Linked DNA regions of Gimesia benthica. The protein of the gene in region 2 interacts with the protein of the main gene of each other region in a pairwise test. Links are inferred from orthologs where the notes say so. Each region holds a gene or a part of one and is shown on either strand. Other genes may lie near its edges.

What was found.
Region 1: the proteins of tpiA (region 2) and pepT interact in binary tests that used the Escherichia coli proteins (3 or more experiments, as listed by UniProt). The link is inferred for Gimesia benthica from one-to-one orthologs.

What each region holds. Positions count from the first base shown.
Region 1 is NZ_CP043930.1:337,854-345,944, forward strand. Bases 3,471-6,449 are described here. They hold pepT (peptidase T), read right to left. Parts: upstream 5,587-6,449; coding sequence 4,354-5,586; downstream 3,471-4,353. Other genes in these bases: F1728_RS01480 (S41 family peptidase), read right to left, coding at 3,471-3,916; F1728_RS01490 (sialidase family protein), read right to left, coding at 5,733-6,449. Outside these bases: F1728_RS01470 (serine/threonine-protein kinase), read right to left, coding at 1-1,107; F1728_RS01475 (WD40 repeat domain-containing protein), read right to left, coding at 1,350-2,249; more of F1728_RS01480, read right to left, coding at 2,246-3,470; more of F1728_RS01490, read right to left, coding at 6,450-6,890; F1728_RS01500 (hypothetical protein), read right to left, coding at 7,361-7,657; F1728_RS01505 (nucleotidyltransferase domain-containing protein), read right to left, coding at 7,650-8,091. UniProt on the Escherichia coli protein: Cleaves the N-terminal amino acid of tripeptides.
Region 2 is NZ_CP043930.1:968,862-974,971, reverse strand. The notes cover bases 562-3,355. They hold tpiA (triose-phosphate isomerase), read right to left. Parts: upstream 2,449-3,355; coding sequence 1,675-2,448; downstream 562-1,674. Other genes in these bases: pheA (prephenate dehydratase), read right to left, coding at 2,733-3,355; secG (preprotein translocase subunit SecG), read right to left, coding at 926-1,519; F1728_RS03970 (YicC/YloC family endoribonuclease), read right to left, coding at 562-858. Also shown: more of F1728_RS03970, read right to left, coding at 1-561; more of pheA, read right to left, coding at 3,356-3,896. UniProt on the Escherichia coli protein: Involved in the gluconeogenesis. Catalyzes stereospecifically the conversion of dihydroxyacetone phosphate (DHAP) to D-glyceraldehyde-3-phosphate (G3P).

The DNA of each region.
Region 1 (8,091 bases), 630 kb from region 2 along the record:
CAGTTGCTGCAGATCAAAGCTGGTACTCAGACGGTTCCCGCCATCTGCATCTGCATGATCGTCGTCGTCCTCATCCGGCTGGCTGTTGTAATCGGGAATGAACTGATTAATCTGAAAATCGCTGCTGTCAGCCGGGAGAATAATATCGACCTCACGCGTCGGATGCTCCCCATCCGATTCATCTGAGGCCAGTGCTTCCAGCACATTATTGTCGACATTGGAACGCTTCAGATTTGGGTCCTTCAGATCTTCCAGCAGTTCTTCCGGCGTCTGGTAGCGGTCGTTCTTGGACTTGGCCATCATCCGGTGAATGATCGCCACGATCCCTTCGGGCACGCGTTCATTCAATTCCCGCGGGTCGGGAGGGGGAGTAGTAGCATGTGCGGCCAGTTTATTGGTCAGGCTTCCCTCGGAGAAGGGGGCCCGTCCGGTCAGCATGTGATACCAGGTGCAGCCCAGCGAATAGATATCGCTGCGAATATCAGCCGCTTTACTGTCCCGTGCCTGCTCGGGAGCCATATAGTCGACCGTTCCCACAGTCGTACCGGCCCGGGTAATGCTGGTTTCGGTGTTGTCATCAATCGAACGGGCCAGCCCCAGGTCGGTCAGCTTGACGACCCCATCCTGGCGAATCAGGATGTTGGCCGGCTTGATATCACGGTGGACGATTCCCTGCTGATAGGCGTGCGAGAGGGCTTCTGTCACCTGCGTGATAATCTCCAGCGAACGCCGAACAGGTAGTCGGGTCCGCTTGCTGATCATGTTATGCAGGTCAGTCCCTTCGACATACTCGAGGGCAATGTAGAGATAACCGTCTTCTTCGCCCGCATCGTAGACGGAGACGATATTCTCATGCCGCAGGTGAGCAGCCGCCTGTCCCTCAGCCTTGAATCGTTTGACCAGAACCGGGTTTTCCGCCTTGTCGCGGGGCAGAATTTTAAGAGCCGCCAGTCGATTCAGCGTCGTGTCACGAGCGAGAAAGACAGCCCCCATGCCACCGGCACCAATCTCTTTCTCGATCTGATATTTCCCCAGCGAATCCAGCTTGGGCACGCGCGCGGACTGGCGTTTTTTCTTTTCAGGAGTATCTTTATTCCGCTTGGCCATCGCCTGCCCCAGAAATGATCTGATTCGCCGGTGTTAGTAACGCATGTCGCCAGTGTGTGAGAAAGTGTGAATCAACAGGAACTGAAAGTGAGACGCAAAAAATGTGTTGCAGGAAGAGCTTATATAATAAGCATTTGCAAGGGGAGAGTCAAAATAGACCTTGGCCCTTTTCTACGATCCTGCCTAGAAAACGGGTTAGTGCACATCATCACATCTTCGCACCGCCCCCCACACAAACACATTTAAAGTGAGTCGCTCCAGTCCAGACACTGTACCAGCCCTGATTTAGCACCGCAGACGCACCACTGTCCGAACGGGTCGCAGGCGACCTCGATCGCCTCATCAGGAATAATCCCGCCCCACAGCAGTTTGCCCTCCTGGTTGAGCCAGTACAATTCCTGTTCAATGGTCGCGGTGACGATCCGGTTCCCCTGAAAATCGCAGGCAAGGACCTTCGGCGTCCCTTCAAATACCAGCGTTCCCGCGGAATCGCCTTCATGATCGAAGATCAGGATTCCGTAATTGAATCCCGCCAGGTAGATCCGCTGACCATCGCCTGACATCGCCAGCCCGCCGCAATTCGACCAGTGCTTCTCCGTCCAGAGACAGTTGCCTTCCAGGTCATAACAGCAGACCAGGCCGTTCTCAGCCGCCCCCATCAGACGAGGTTCGGTCATCTGAAATTCGAGGTAACTCAGCGGCTTCATCGTCTCAAAGCTGGCCACCTTCTTTTTCTGGGAATCGATCAGAATCGTTTTCCCGCTGGCCAGACTGACGGCGACATAATCGCCGTAGGAATCCATGGCAATCGCCAGGCATTCCACGGAGAAGGAAATCGCCCAGATCACGTTCAGATCGCGATCGAAACAGCAGATATTATTATCGGAGTAGATCGCGGCCCCCCGCTTGCCGTGATCGCTCCAGTGTACCAGCTGCACATCCCTGATCCCGCGGTTCAGATGCAGGAACTGACCCTGCCGATCCAATAAATAAAGGCCGCCGGAAATATCGGCGGCCAGTATTTCTCCTGTTTCACGTGCCAGGTCGAGCGCCAGGAGTGGCGCTTCGGTGGAAAATGACCAGCGGAGGCTGGGAGTAATTCCTTTTCCCTGGGTCAGCCAGGCGGCACGTTCATCCATCATGGTGTTACAGCATATTGCCTTTGCAGAATTTGTAAGCCACGTTTGATATCAGAATCTGCTGCCAGTTTCTGTTCCTGTGACGCCCCATACATGGCCGTCCGCAGTTCATCTTTCTCAACCGTGATTCCGGGTTTGATCCCGATCTTACCATATGTGTTTCCGTGAGGCGAATAGAATTTGGCCGTCGTCAGACGCAATCCCGTAGATCCGCGGATCGGGAAGATACTCTGGACTGACCACTTACCGTAAGTCTTGCGACCAACCACGGTCGCCCGACGATGATCGGTGAGTGCTCCCGCCACAATTTCACTGGCACTCGCACTGTTTTCATCCACCAGCAAGACCAGCGGAATCTTCCAGGTACCAGGACGGTGAGCGGTGTAGCTCCAGTTCTGATCGGATACGCGACCTTTGGTGGAAACCAGTTTGCCTTCATCGATAAATCGATCCAGCACTTCCACGGCTGCAGAGAGCAGACCACCCGGGTTACCACGCACGTCCCAGATCAGAGCCCGCATGCCTTCGCCGTGCAGTTTCTGCAGGGCAGCGTCGAGTTCTGCTGCTGAGGTTTTCTGGAAACCGGTCATTTTGATGTAGCCGATTCCATTTTCCTGATCGACCATCTTCACGATCGGAAAACTGCGAACCTGTACAGCCTTGCGAGTCACGCGGGCCATCCGGACCTGTTCTGTTTTGGGACTTTCCAGTTCCAGTACCACCTGGCTGCCGGAGGTGCCCCGCAGCAGATTCGCTGCCGCATCGGTCGTCATGTGACGACAGTCGGTGCCATCGATGCTCACAATATGATCGCCTGCCAGCACGCCTGCGTTTTCTGCAGGACTCTCGGGCAGTACGTTGATCAACAGCATGCCTTCACCAATCTCGGCTTTCATTTCGATACCGATGCCGACGAATTCGCCTTCGATGTTGTCATACAGGTCGCCCAGACGTTCGGGAGTCAGGAAGCTACTGTAATCGTCCAGGGCATTGCAGCCGCCGAACGTGTATTCTGCAATCACGGCTGAGTCACGCAGACCCAGAGTCTGATACGACAGGTCACAGACCTCGTTGATCAGCTGATGGGCACCGTGAAAACCGTTGACACCTTTGTTCCAGTAGTTCTCGCGAAGAATCCGACGCATCTTGCGAATCTTTTCCGGTGGCACATTTTTCAAATGCACCTTCACAAATTCATCGTTGGCCAGAGCGAGGTAGAGGCTTTCTGTTCCATGAGCGACAAACGAGGTTGTGCTCAACGCGTCGACGAAGTGCGATTGAATCTTCGCTAAAATTTCGTCATACAGAATGAATGATTCGCGACGGGACTGGACCAGCAGAACTTTGTTAAAGCTGTCGTCGTGGTAACGTCGATCAATGCCGAAATGAATCTTGGCACGACGCAGCCCGTACTTGATGCTGTCATTGTCCGGCCATTCCTTGAGCGCTTCTTCATAGTGCTCAATAGCCTTAATCCACTGCCGCGTCCGTTCGAACTCTTCCCCTTTGGCAACCGCCTGGGTCTGAGTAACAGGAATCACGATGGGCAGAGGACCGGGATCCGCATAAGAGACAGTCGTAGTGACCGCCAGCTGACATCCCAGTAACACGATACACAGCGAACTCGAGTAGACTCTCTTAAGAAGTCGCATCTTGGTAGTAGAAAACATTGTTCCCCCTCTATGTCGATGCACGTAATTCGTACTTGAAGGCCACCACAATCAGGGCTCATCACAAGTAAACGAAATGCGAAACACCAAACAGCGCTGCACACGTCAATGCACAGCGATTATTTAAACAGGTAGCTTGCCGATATGTTTAACATAAGCCACAAAAAAACGGTGGTCAAACAATCGTTTTCATGAAGATGTGGTACAATCCCCACAATCGCTACAGCTTAAATAACTGACAGGAGAACAGCACGCCGTCGCCCGATTTCCTTCTGATGCGAATCGTCTTAACTCGTTGCCACATCAGGCGCAGCAGAATGCTTAAGGTCTGGTTGAATTCACCAGCTTCCACAGGCGGAATAACCGGAAGCAGATCGGCGTGTTTCGAAAAAAAAGCGGGTACGTTGACAGAAATCCTCAACTGGACGTGAAAAACTTCAACGTTCCTGGCCCCAGAGAATCGCAAGTTGCACTAAAACATCAACGGCCTTTTCCATCTCTTCCACGGTCGTCCATTCCAGGGGGGAATGCGGATTATGCTGACCGCTGGAAAGATTCGGCGTCGGCAGTCCCTTTTCGGTCAGCAGGCTCCCATCGGTTCCACCGCGGATGATATTCAGGTTCGGTTCCAGCCCCGCAGCACGCGTCGCTTCAATCGCTTTCTCCAGCGCCCGCGGTTCCTTGACTAAACCGTCCCGCATGTTGCGGTACTGCTTATGCACGTCGATCTTGATTTCCGCCCGCGCATATTTCTCGCGCAGCGGCTGCGCCAGTGAATCCAGCAGGCCGGCATACTCGGCCAGTTTCTCCGTTTCAAAATCACGCAGGATCAGCCGGGCCGACGCTTCCGCCACGCCCCCTTCGATATGATAGGGATGAATGAAACCGTCGCGACCGTCCGTCGTTTCCGGGCTCAGTGTTTCGGTAGGCAAGGATGAGATCAAATCGCTCAGAATCCGAATCGCATTCACCATCACGCCTTTACCAACCGAAGGATGCGTATTCACGCCCCGTACGGTAATCACCGCCTGATCGGCCGAGAACGTCTCGGAATCGATGCGACCACTCCCGTCACTGTCCAATGTGTAAGCACAGCAGACGCCAAACACATCCAGATCCAGTTTCTCAATCCCGCGGCCGATCTCTTCGTCACAGGTAAAGCAGAGCCGGATCGGACCGTGGGCAATCGAGCGATCACTCATCAGGTGCGCTGCCGCCGACATCATCACGGCCACGCCCGATTTATCATCGGCGCCCAGCAGCGTGGTCCCGTCCGTGGTGATCACGGTTTTGCCCACCATCTCTTTCAACCGGGGCTCCTCGCTGACCCGCAACACACGCGATGTATCGCCGGGCAGCACAAGGTCGCTCCCGTCATAGTTCTCATGCACGACCGGCTTCACATTCGTCCCGGAAAATTCAGGCGATGTATCCACATGGGCCACCCAGCCGATTGCCGGCACATCCCCTTCGACCGTACTTGGAATCGTCGCCATCACGATGCCGTACTCACTGATCGTCACATCTTCCAGCCCCAGTTGCTCGCACTCTTCACACAGCATCCGGCTCAGATCCAGCTGCTTCTTCGTGCTCGGAAACGAGGGACTGGTTTCGTCCGACTGGGTATCGACTTTGACATAACGCAGAAAACGATCAAGTAATGTATCCATCGGCGGTCACTTTATCTTTCAGAAAATAGTAAGGAGTCCCAGCGAGGGGACTCCTGCTAACTTATAAAGCCATTAGCCGCAGGGCATTCGCCCCGGTTGATTCGCTGTCGTCTGGACGCATCCTTTAACCAGATCCACACCACAACCTAACGTCCGGCAGTAAACTGTTTTAAATCAAACGCCACGAATTCGATTTTCTGATAACGGTCCCGCTCATACAACAGCCCCGCCTGACCATTTTTCAATAAAGCCAGAGAGGAATACGCGGCCGAACCCGGCGTCACCAGTCGCGACGCCGCCCACGTCTGCCCGTCATCTTTGCTCAACCGGACCGTCATCTTTTCCCGTTTTTTACTGGCGGGGTTGCTGAACAGAATCTGACCCGGCGTTCCATATTTGGGAAACGAGACACGAATCAGGCTCGCCTGGCAGACCGGCTCAATCAGTGTCGCATCGAGCGTCACCTCAGACCAGGTCGCCCCGCCATCGTCGGAATACGCAATCGCCCGCCGGTTCTTGCCGTGATAGCTCCGCATATTCATCTGCAACCGACCGTCGCCCAGTTCCACGACCGCACATTCATTGGTCATCTCGCCGATCGGCTCACTCAACTGCCACGTCTGGCCATGATCGTCCGAGTAAATCGCATGCGACCGCCGCACCACCTTTCCGTCCAGCGTCACATTATGATCGCAGGGAATCACCAGCCGCCCTTTATGTGGTCCCTGCGTCAGCTGAATCCCGTTGCCCGGCCCGGTCGCATACCAGGTCCACTCCGGCTTCTTGGTTGTCTCGGTCACTTCGTAAGGCGGCTTCCAGGTCTGACCGTCATCATCGGAATAACTCATATAGACCCGCCGCGTATCCAAACCGGTCTGCGCCTTGATCTGCTTCTCATGATCCTTGCCATGATTCCAGGTCAGCGGCAGCCAGATCCGCCCGGTCGACTCATCCACCACCGGACAGGGATTCCCGCAGGTGTTCTCCCCGTCATTCCACAGCACCGCCAGGGGAGACCAGGTCTTCCCGTTGTCGCTGCTCCGCTTGAGCACCAGATCAATATCGCCGCTGTCGCCCAGATTGTTCTTCCGCGCCTCAGCAAACGCGAGCAGCGTTCCCTTGGGCGTCACCAGCAGCGCCGGGATGCGAAACCCGTGATAGCCGGCTTCCCCTTTCTCAAACACAGTCGTCCGTGTGACTGTCTCAAGGGCAGGGGGTGTTTCTGCAGGTGCCGCTGCCGGGAGAGGGGCAATCGAGAGGAACGGGAGCGAGAGAACCAGACCGAACGCGAGCGATTTCATCATGCGGGCACTCCAGAGCGAGATTCAGGGGTATCAAATGAGCAGATTCGAGTATAACGCCCCCGGAAAAGCCCCACAATCAACGAATTTCTGCGACATTTTCGAATGAAAACGGCGGTTGACTTGCGTACTAACAATAATTTGTTAATCTTGCGACTTCTCAACGGCTTTTTTGCCGATAACGTGAGATATCTAAGGAAGTTAGCACCGGAGAAACCTTTTCTCCCCAGCGAACTTCCACTAGGATAGGAGTGTCTGTCTCAACACAGACGCCCACACCATCCGGCGGTGTAGCTCAGTTGGTTAGAGCAGCGGAATCATAATCCGCGTGTCGGGGGTTCGAGTCCCTCCACCGCTACTTGTGTCAGCCATTGGCACGTTAAGAAAATCAAAAACGCCTGAATCCCAACTTGGGGGTCAGGCGTTTTTTTGTTGAATAAGAATAAGTGATTTGACAGCAGGAAAAAACAATATTAGACAGAAATCTCAGAAGATTTATTTTTAACTTGATTCTTCAATTTCTCAATAAGCAATTTTGTTTTTGAATCAATCACATCATCTTTAGGCGGGTTTGATCGATCATGTAGAGCACCAATCTGTTCTGAAAGCAATAACAAGGTCTCTTCGACCTCATCGTGGTCTTGTCGCCCATTTCGGACTCTCCAGTCATGTATTGCGACACGACTTAAACCTGTCAGATTTTTATTCCCAGGGGTAATTTGATTTACCATTTTAATAATTGTTGATTGTAATTTGATTCGTTTATGCATGATGCCTCACCTTTTCATTTAATACTTCAATCCATCGTTTAGACAAACCAATACATGAGTCTGGTAAAGGTTTCAATAGTTCATCAGCCCATGTCCCCCGAGTTGATGAAAGCCTACTTGCACGCAGGTGATCGTAATGGTCAATACTCATTTCTAAAGGATTGTCTATTTGAAAGGGCGAGTATTTTGAAAAATTAGCCTCACCCATCACAACATAAGAATATATCATTGCCAGATCCCTTAGAGACATGTATAGAAGCCCTTTTGAAAAGACTGAACTATTTGACTCTCGTAGCTCTTTCATTGCATATCGCGCAATGAGAGTAAAAGATTCAAAATCTTTCTTCCAGTTCTCATAAAAAGCAGGTTCCTTCATTTCTCTTATCAAATCAGATCCATCTGCAGAATAAATCATCACACTTTCTCGATATAAA
Region 2 (6,110 bases):
GATTTTTTCAACGGCCAGTTTCATCTCGATCACAGCGTGTGAAATTTCCACATCATTGGCTTTGGAGCCGATCGTATTGATTTCGCGAAACATTTCCTGAACCAGAAACTCGAGTTTTTTCCCCTGTGAGGTCTTACTGTTCAGAATGGTGTCAAACTGCTCCAGGTGGCAGGTGAGTCGGCTGATCTCTTCGTTGATATCACAGCGGTCAGCAAACAGGCTCACTTCCCGGATCAGGCTGTCCGGATCCAGTTCGACTTCCTGATCTTTGAGTAAATCGGTCAATCGCTGATGCAGGCGGTCGCGATAGCTGGTGACGACCTGAGGCGCTTTCTGTTTGACCGTTTCCAGTTGTTCGCCGATCGTCTTGTTGCTGGACTGCAAGTCTGCCTGGGCAGACTCGCCTTCTTTCTGGCGAAACTCGGTCAGTTCGACAAGAGCCCCCTTGATGGCCTCTTCGATCAGGGGCCAGTCCGATTCGGGAGTGTGTGTGCGTGAATCATTATCGATTACGGCGCCAGGCAGAGTGAGTAGTCTGTCGAGACTGTCTGGCAGGGGAAGATGGCATTCCTCTGTCAGCTTTTTGAGCTGCTCCCAGTACTGCTGGACTACCTGATCGTCGAGCAGGTAGACGCTTTGACGGTTCAGGTGATCGATTCGCAACGTCAGATTCACAGTGCCTCGCGTAATGGCACTGCGTAACAGTTTTTCGATCTGGCTGCCCAGCTTGGCATAAAAGTCGGGGTAGCGGGTCGAAATTTTCAGGTATCGGTTATTGACAGTTCGTATTTCAGCCTGGACCGACAGGCGGTCATTTTCGGCGGTCGAACTTCCAAAACCAGTCATGCCCAGCAGCACAACACACTCTTTTCTGATATACAGGAATCGATGAGGTTACAGGAAACAGTCTCAGATCTCTGAAGAACTATTCCGACTTAGGCTCTGTGGCAGGCTTTCCTGTTTCAGCAGGTGTTTCCGGTTTCTTCTCGGGAGCCGGTTTGGTTTCAGCAGACTTGGCTGAATCCGTTTTGGGTTCTGACTTGGTTGCTTCCTCTGTGGGCTTGGCAGCTTTATCAGCAGCAGGCTTCGGTTCCGCTTCAGGTTTGGCGGGTGCTTCCGGAATGTTGGTATTGAATTCCGATTTTGCATCTTCCTCAGCGGTAGCGGCCTTCTCGGCTTCTTCTGTTTTGTCGTTACTTTCCATTGTCGGTTTTTCTGGAGTTACGGCAGCGCCACCTTTGTATTTGCTGTTGGAGCTGGCGCGGGTGACAATCCCTGAAACACCGGAAAGAATTACCCAGATGACTGCCATCACAATGGTGATTTTGGTGAAGACATCACCGGCTTTGGTACCCAGGGCGCTCTGTCCGCCTGCGCCACCAAAGGCTCCCGCCAGTCCACCGCCGCGACCCTTCTGCAGCAGGATGATGATGATCAGCATGACTCCGAAGAACATCAGCAGTGTCATCAAGAGGGTTGCAGGATCCGTGATGGCATCCAGAAAAGAAGCAAGAATCATTGTTTCATCCTAGGGGGTAATAATGTCCTGTGAACGTATTTATACAGACCGGCTGTCGCTCAGACAGATTGGCTGAATCATACAGTAATCGAATACGATCTGTAAATCGTATCTATAGCTTGAGCTGCAGCGATTTCGAATAAAGTGGCCTGTTTTCAGCTGGTGGCCAGTCCTGAGGCAGCCTGAATGATGGGAATGAACAGCTCTGGTTTGAGGCTGGCTCCCCCCACGAGGGCACCATCGACGTTTTCCTGCGAGAGCAGTTCCTGGGCGTTGTCCGGTTTGACGCTGCCGCCATACAGAATGCGTGTCGCGTCTGAGATTTCAGCAGAATACTTGTCTTTCAGCCAGTTACGCAGGTACTGATGTGCTGCTTCTGCCTGATCGGGAGTGGCGGTCAGGCCGGTTCCAATCGCCCAGACCGGCTCGTAGGCGATCACGATCTGATCGAAAGCTGAAGCATCGACTCCGTCGAGTCCACCGGTCATCTGCGTATCGAGGACGGCTTCTGTCTGATCGGCTTCCCGCTCGCTCTGCAGTTCACCAACACACAGAATCACCTGCAGACCGGAGGCAAGTGCTTTTTTCACCTTGAGGTTAATGTCCGCGTCGGTTTCTTTGAGAATGTGGCGGCGTTCGCTGTGTCCCAGAATCACGGAGCGACAACCGATGTCTGTCAGCATCTCGGTTGCTGTTTCACCGGTAAAAGCGCCGGGAGCTTCGTGGTAGCAGTTCTGGGCTCCAAATCCGACACCCGAGCCGTTAACAACATCGCCGATCGAAGTCAGGTAAGGGAAGGGGGGGCAGACCAGTACTTCAACCCCTGGATTTTCAGCAGGAACTTCTGCGACCAGTGCCTGAGCCAGCTGAGTACCCGATTCTCTGGTGGTGTTCATTTTCCAGTTACCGGCAACGAGATAACGACGCATGATAGATCCTGTATATTATCTAAAAATAGTGGGTTGAGGCTCGACTCAGAATCGGAACCCGTCAGACGGGTTTTGCGGGTAGATCGGAGCGAGAAATCAGTCGAATGCAAATGAAAGCTGGAATTCGAACAATACCAGCTTCCTCGGTGTGCTGGATAAGGTATTGAGTCCGGGCGACTGATTCAAGGAATCTCGCGCAAAATCCTGAAATGCAGCCTCTTTTGACAGAATAATGCTGGTAAACGGGCGCCGCTGAGGCTCAATCACTCATTCCGGGGTCTGATTTACTCCAGAATGCCACTTCTGGGGTAGGAGCCCATGGTTTCGAGTCGTACGACCTTCTTAGACAAATCATTCAGCGTACGCTTGATATGGGGCTCTTCTACGTGCCCTTCAAAGTCAATAAAGAACAGGTATCCTGGCTCTTCACCACGCAGGGGGAATGATTCGATCCAGGTCAGATTGATTTTGTTTTTCTTGAAGATCTGCAGGGTATCTGCCAGGGAGCCGGCTTTGTGGGCAATCTGGACCAGAATTGCAGTGCGGTCTTTACCCGTTGGTTCACAGACCTCTTCACCAATCACGGCGAAACGGGTCACATTGTTGGCGTTGTCTTCGATCCCTTCCACGATGATCTGCAGATCATATTCGACCGATGCCTGATGGCTGGCGACCGCTGCGGCACCGGGTTTGGTGGCAGCCAGCTGGGCTGCGGTCGAGGTGCTGGTTACTTCGTGCAGGTGAGCCTGTGGCATGTTCCGGGAGAGCCATTCACGGCACTGCGAGAGGGCCTGAGGTTTGCTATAGATCTCCGTAATTTCACTGCGTTCGCAGCGTGCCAGCAGATTGTGGTGCACTGCAATCAGGACTTCACCGCAGATCCGCAGCGGAAGGCGGGTGAACATATCCAGGGTGTCGACGACGCGGCCGTCGGTGCTGTTTTCAATAGGGACAACGCCGAATTCGGTATTTCCGCGGTTGACCTCTTCAAAGACGGATCCGATGGTGTTGACAGGCACCATGTCGGCCTCTTCGCCGAAACGTTCCAGGGCTGCCAGGTGCGTATAGCTGTAAGCAGGGCCCAGGTAGGCGACGCGTTGCGGGTGTATCTGTCGACGGGCTGAGCTGAGGATCTGCCGAAAGACGCCGCGGATGGACGCATTGGTCATGGGACCGGGCGCATTGAGTTTTTCGATGGTCTCGCGAAGCTCTTCATCCGATTTAGGATCGAACATGGCCTTGCGCGGTTCCGGATCGGATTTGATCTGTTTGACCGTCATTGAGCAGCGTTTGTTGACCAGCTTGATGATTTCGCGATCGAGCTTTTTTAGCTCAGACTGGATCGATGCGGGGCTGCTTTTGCTGGTCTTGCGAACAACTTTTTTCTGGGGAGCTGACTTCGGTTTAGTCACGGAAGCTCGCTTTTTCACCGCTTTTTTCTTGGCCATCGGAATCTTTCAGGATGTGAGTCTCGTTTCTGTCTCTCAGAAAATGAACCGCAGCCAGATCACAGCCTTCCTGGATGTGTGGTCGATGCTCACTGCCAGTTTCACTATGGAATTTCAATCCCTTAAGAATTTCTTAACTCGGGGTTTCTCCCGAGTGCCTTCCTTGAAAAGACTATCTAAGGATTTGTAAAATAATCAGTTAGATAGATCGAGGCAGGCACACGTGAAGGACGTTTTGTCCCTTGCTTGAGCAGAGGACAGAGTAGTCTTCAATTGTTCTAGTTTGTACCGCCGTATCTGGGGACTGTCAAGCGGTTGGGCCTTGCGTGTGAACTGTTTAGCCCTTATTTCAGCGGTCCGGCATCAGAGACTGCCAAAATGTCATTTTGGCTGTGGCGGGCTTGACTTGGGGGCGGTGTCAATATGGCAGTATTGCTGCCTGTCTGCTAGAATTTCAGTGAGTATGAAGGTCTGTAAGATTATTCATATAAATATCTTACGTTAAACGCTCTCTGTCGGGGATCTGTTGGCACGGTCCTTGCATACAGTGTCAACTGTCCCGTAATTGGGCTGAATTAAATCAAAATGGAAAACAAGCCCTGATCGATGTTTCATTTACGGCCATTATGAGGGGCTTTGAATCAGTCATCGATCTGCAATCTCGATATAGAAAGAGGGGAAACTCAAAATGTCGTCTCAAGGTGAAAAAATCATCGGAATCGATTTGGGAACCACCAACTCAGTGGTTTCAGTAATGGAGGGCGGGGAAGCCAAAGTGATCCCGAACCTCGAAGGGAACCGAATTACTCCCAGTGTTGTTGCTTTCACCGATAAAGGCGAGACACTGGTCGGCGAACCAGCCAAACGTCAGGCTGTGACCAACCCGAAGAATACCGTTTACTCAGTAAAACGGTTTATGGGACGTCGTCACAACGAAGTTCAGAACGAAGAAAAGATCGTGCCTTACACGATCGTTGGTGGTCCCGAAGACTATGTGAAAATTGAAGCGGGCAGCAAGACTCTCACGCCTCCCGAAATTTCCGCATCGATTCTGCGGAAACTGAAGGAAGCTGCTGAAAGCTACCTGGGGCACAAAGTCAACAAGGCTGTCGTGACCGTGCCTGCTTACTTCAACGACGCACAGCGTCAGGCAACCAAAGACGCTGGTCAGATTTCAGGTCTGGAAGTATCGCGTATTATCAACGAGCCGACCGCAGCTGCTCTGGCTTATGGTCTGGAAAAGAAGAATGATGAAAAGATCGTCGTCTTCGACTTCGGTGGTGGTACGTTTGACGTTTCCGTGCTGGAAGTCGGTGACGAAGTGATCGAAACCCTGAGCACCAACGGTGATGGTCACCTGGGTGGTGACGACTTCGACGAAGAACTGATCAACTACATTGCTGATCAGTTTAAGAAAGATCAGGGAATTGACCTCCGCAGTGATCCAATGGCGTTGCAGCGTCTGCGTGAAGCAGCTGAAAAAGCGAAGAAAGAGCTGTCATCTTCTCAGACGACCGACATCAATCTGCCGTTCATCACAGCCGACAGCAGTGGTGCGAAGCACCTGCAGATGGCGATTACCCGTGCGGAATTCGAAAAGCTGATCGATCCACTGGTCGAGCGGTGCCGTAATCCGGTCGAGCAGGCATTGAAAGATGCTGGTCTGGATCCGAGTGCCATCGATGAAGTGGTACTGGTTGGTGGTTCAACACGTGTTCCCAAGGTTCAGGAGTTCGTTAAGAAGATCTTTGGTAAAGAGCCTCACAAGGGTGTGAACCCCGATGAAGTGGTTTCAATCGGAGCCGCGATTCAAGGGGGATCATTGCCGGTGATGTGCAGGACGTTGTTCTGCTGGACGTGACACCGCTGTCGCTCGGTATCGAAACCGAAGGGGGCGTCATGACCAAACTCGTCGAACGTAACACAACAATTCCGGTTACTAAAGATCAGGTCTTCTCGACCGCTGCCGATAACCAGACTGCTGTGACCGTTCGGGTGTTCCAGGGAGAACGCCAGATGGCCAACGATAACCGGCTGCTGGGGCAGTTTAATCTGGAAGAACTTCCTCCGGCTCCGCGTGGGGTACCACAGATCAAAGTGGTCTTCGACATCGATGTTAACGGGATCTTGAATGTTTCCGCTAAGGATGTGGCGACCGGAAAAGAGACCTCAGTTCGGATTGAGCAGTCCAGCGGGCTGTCGGAAACCGAAATT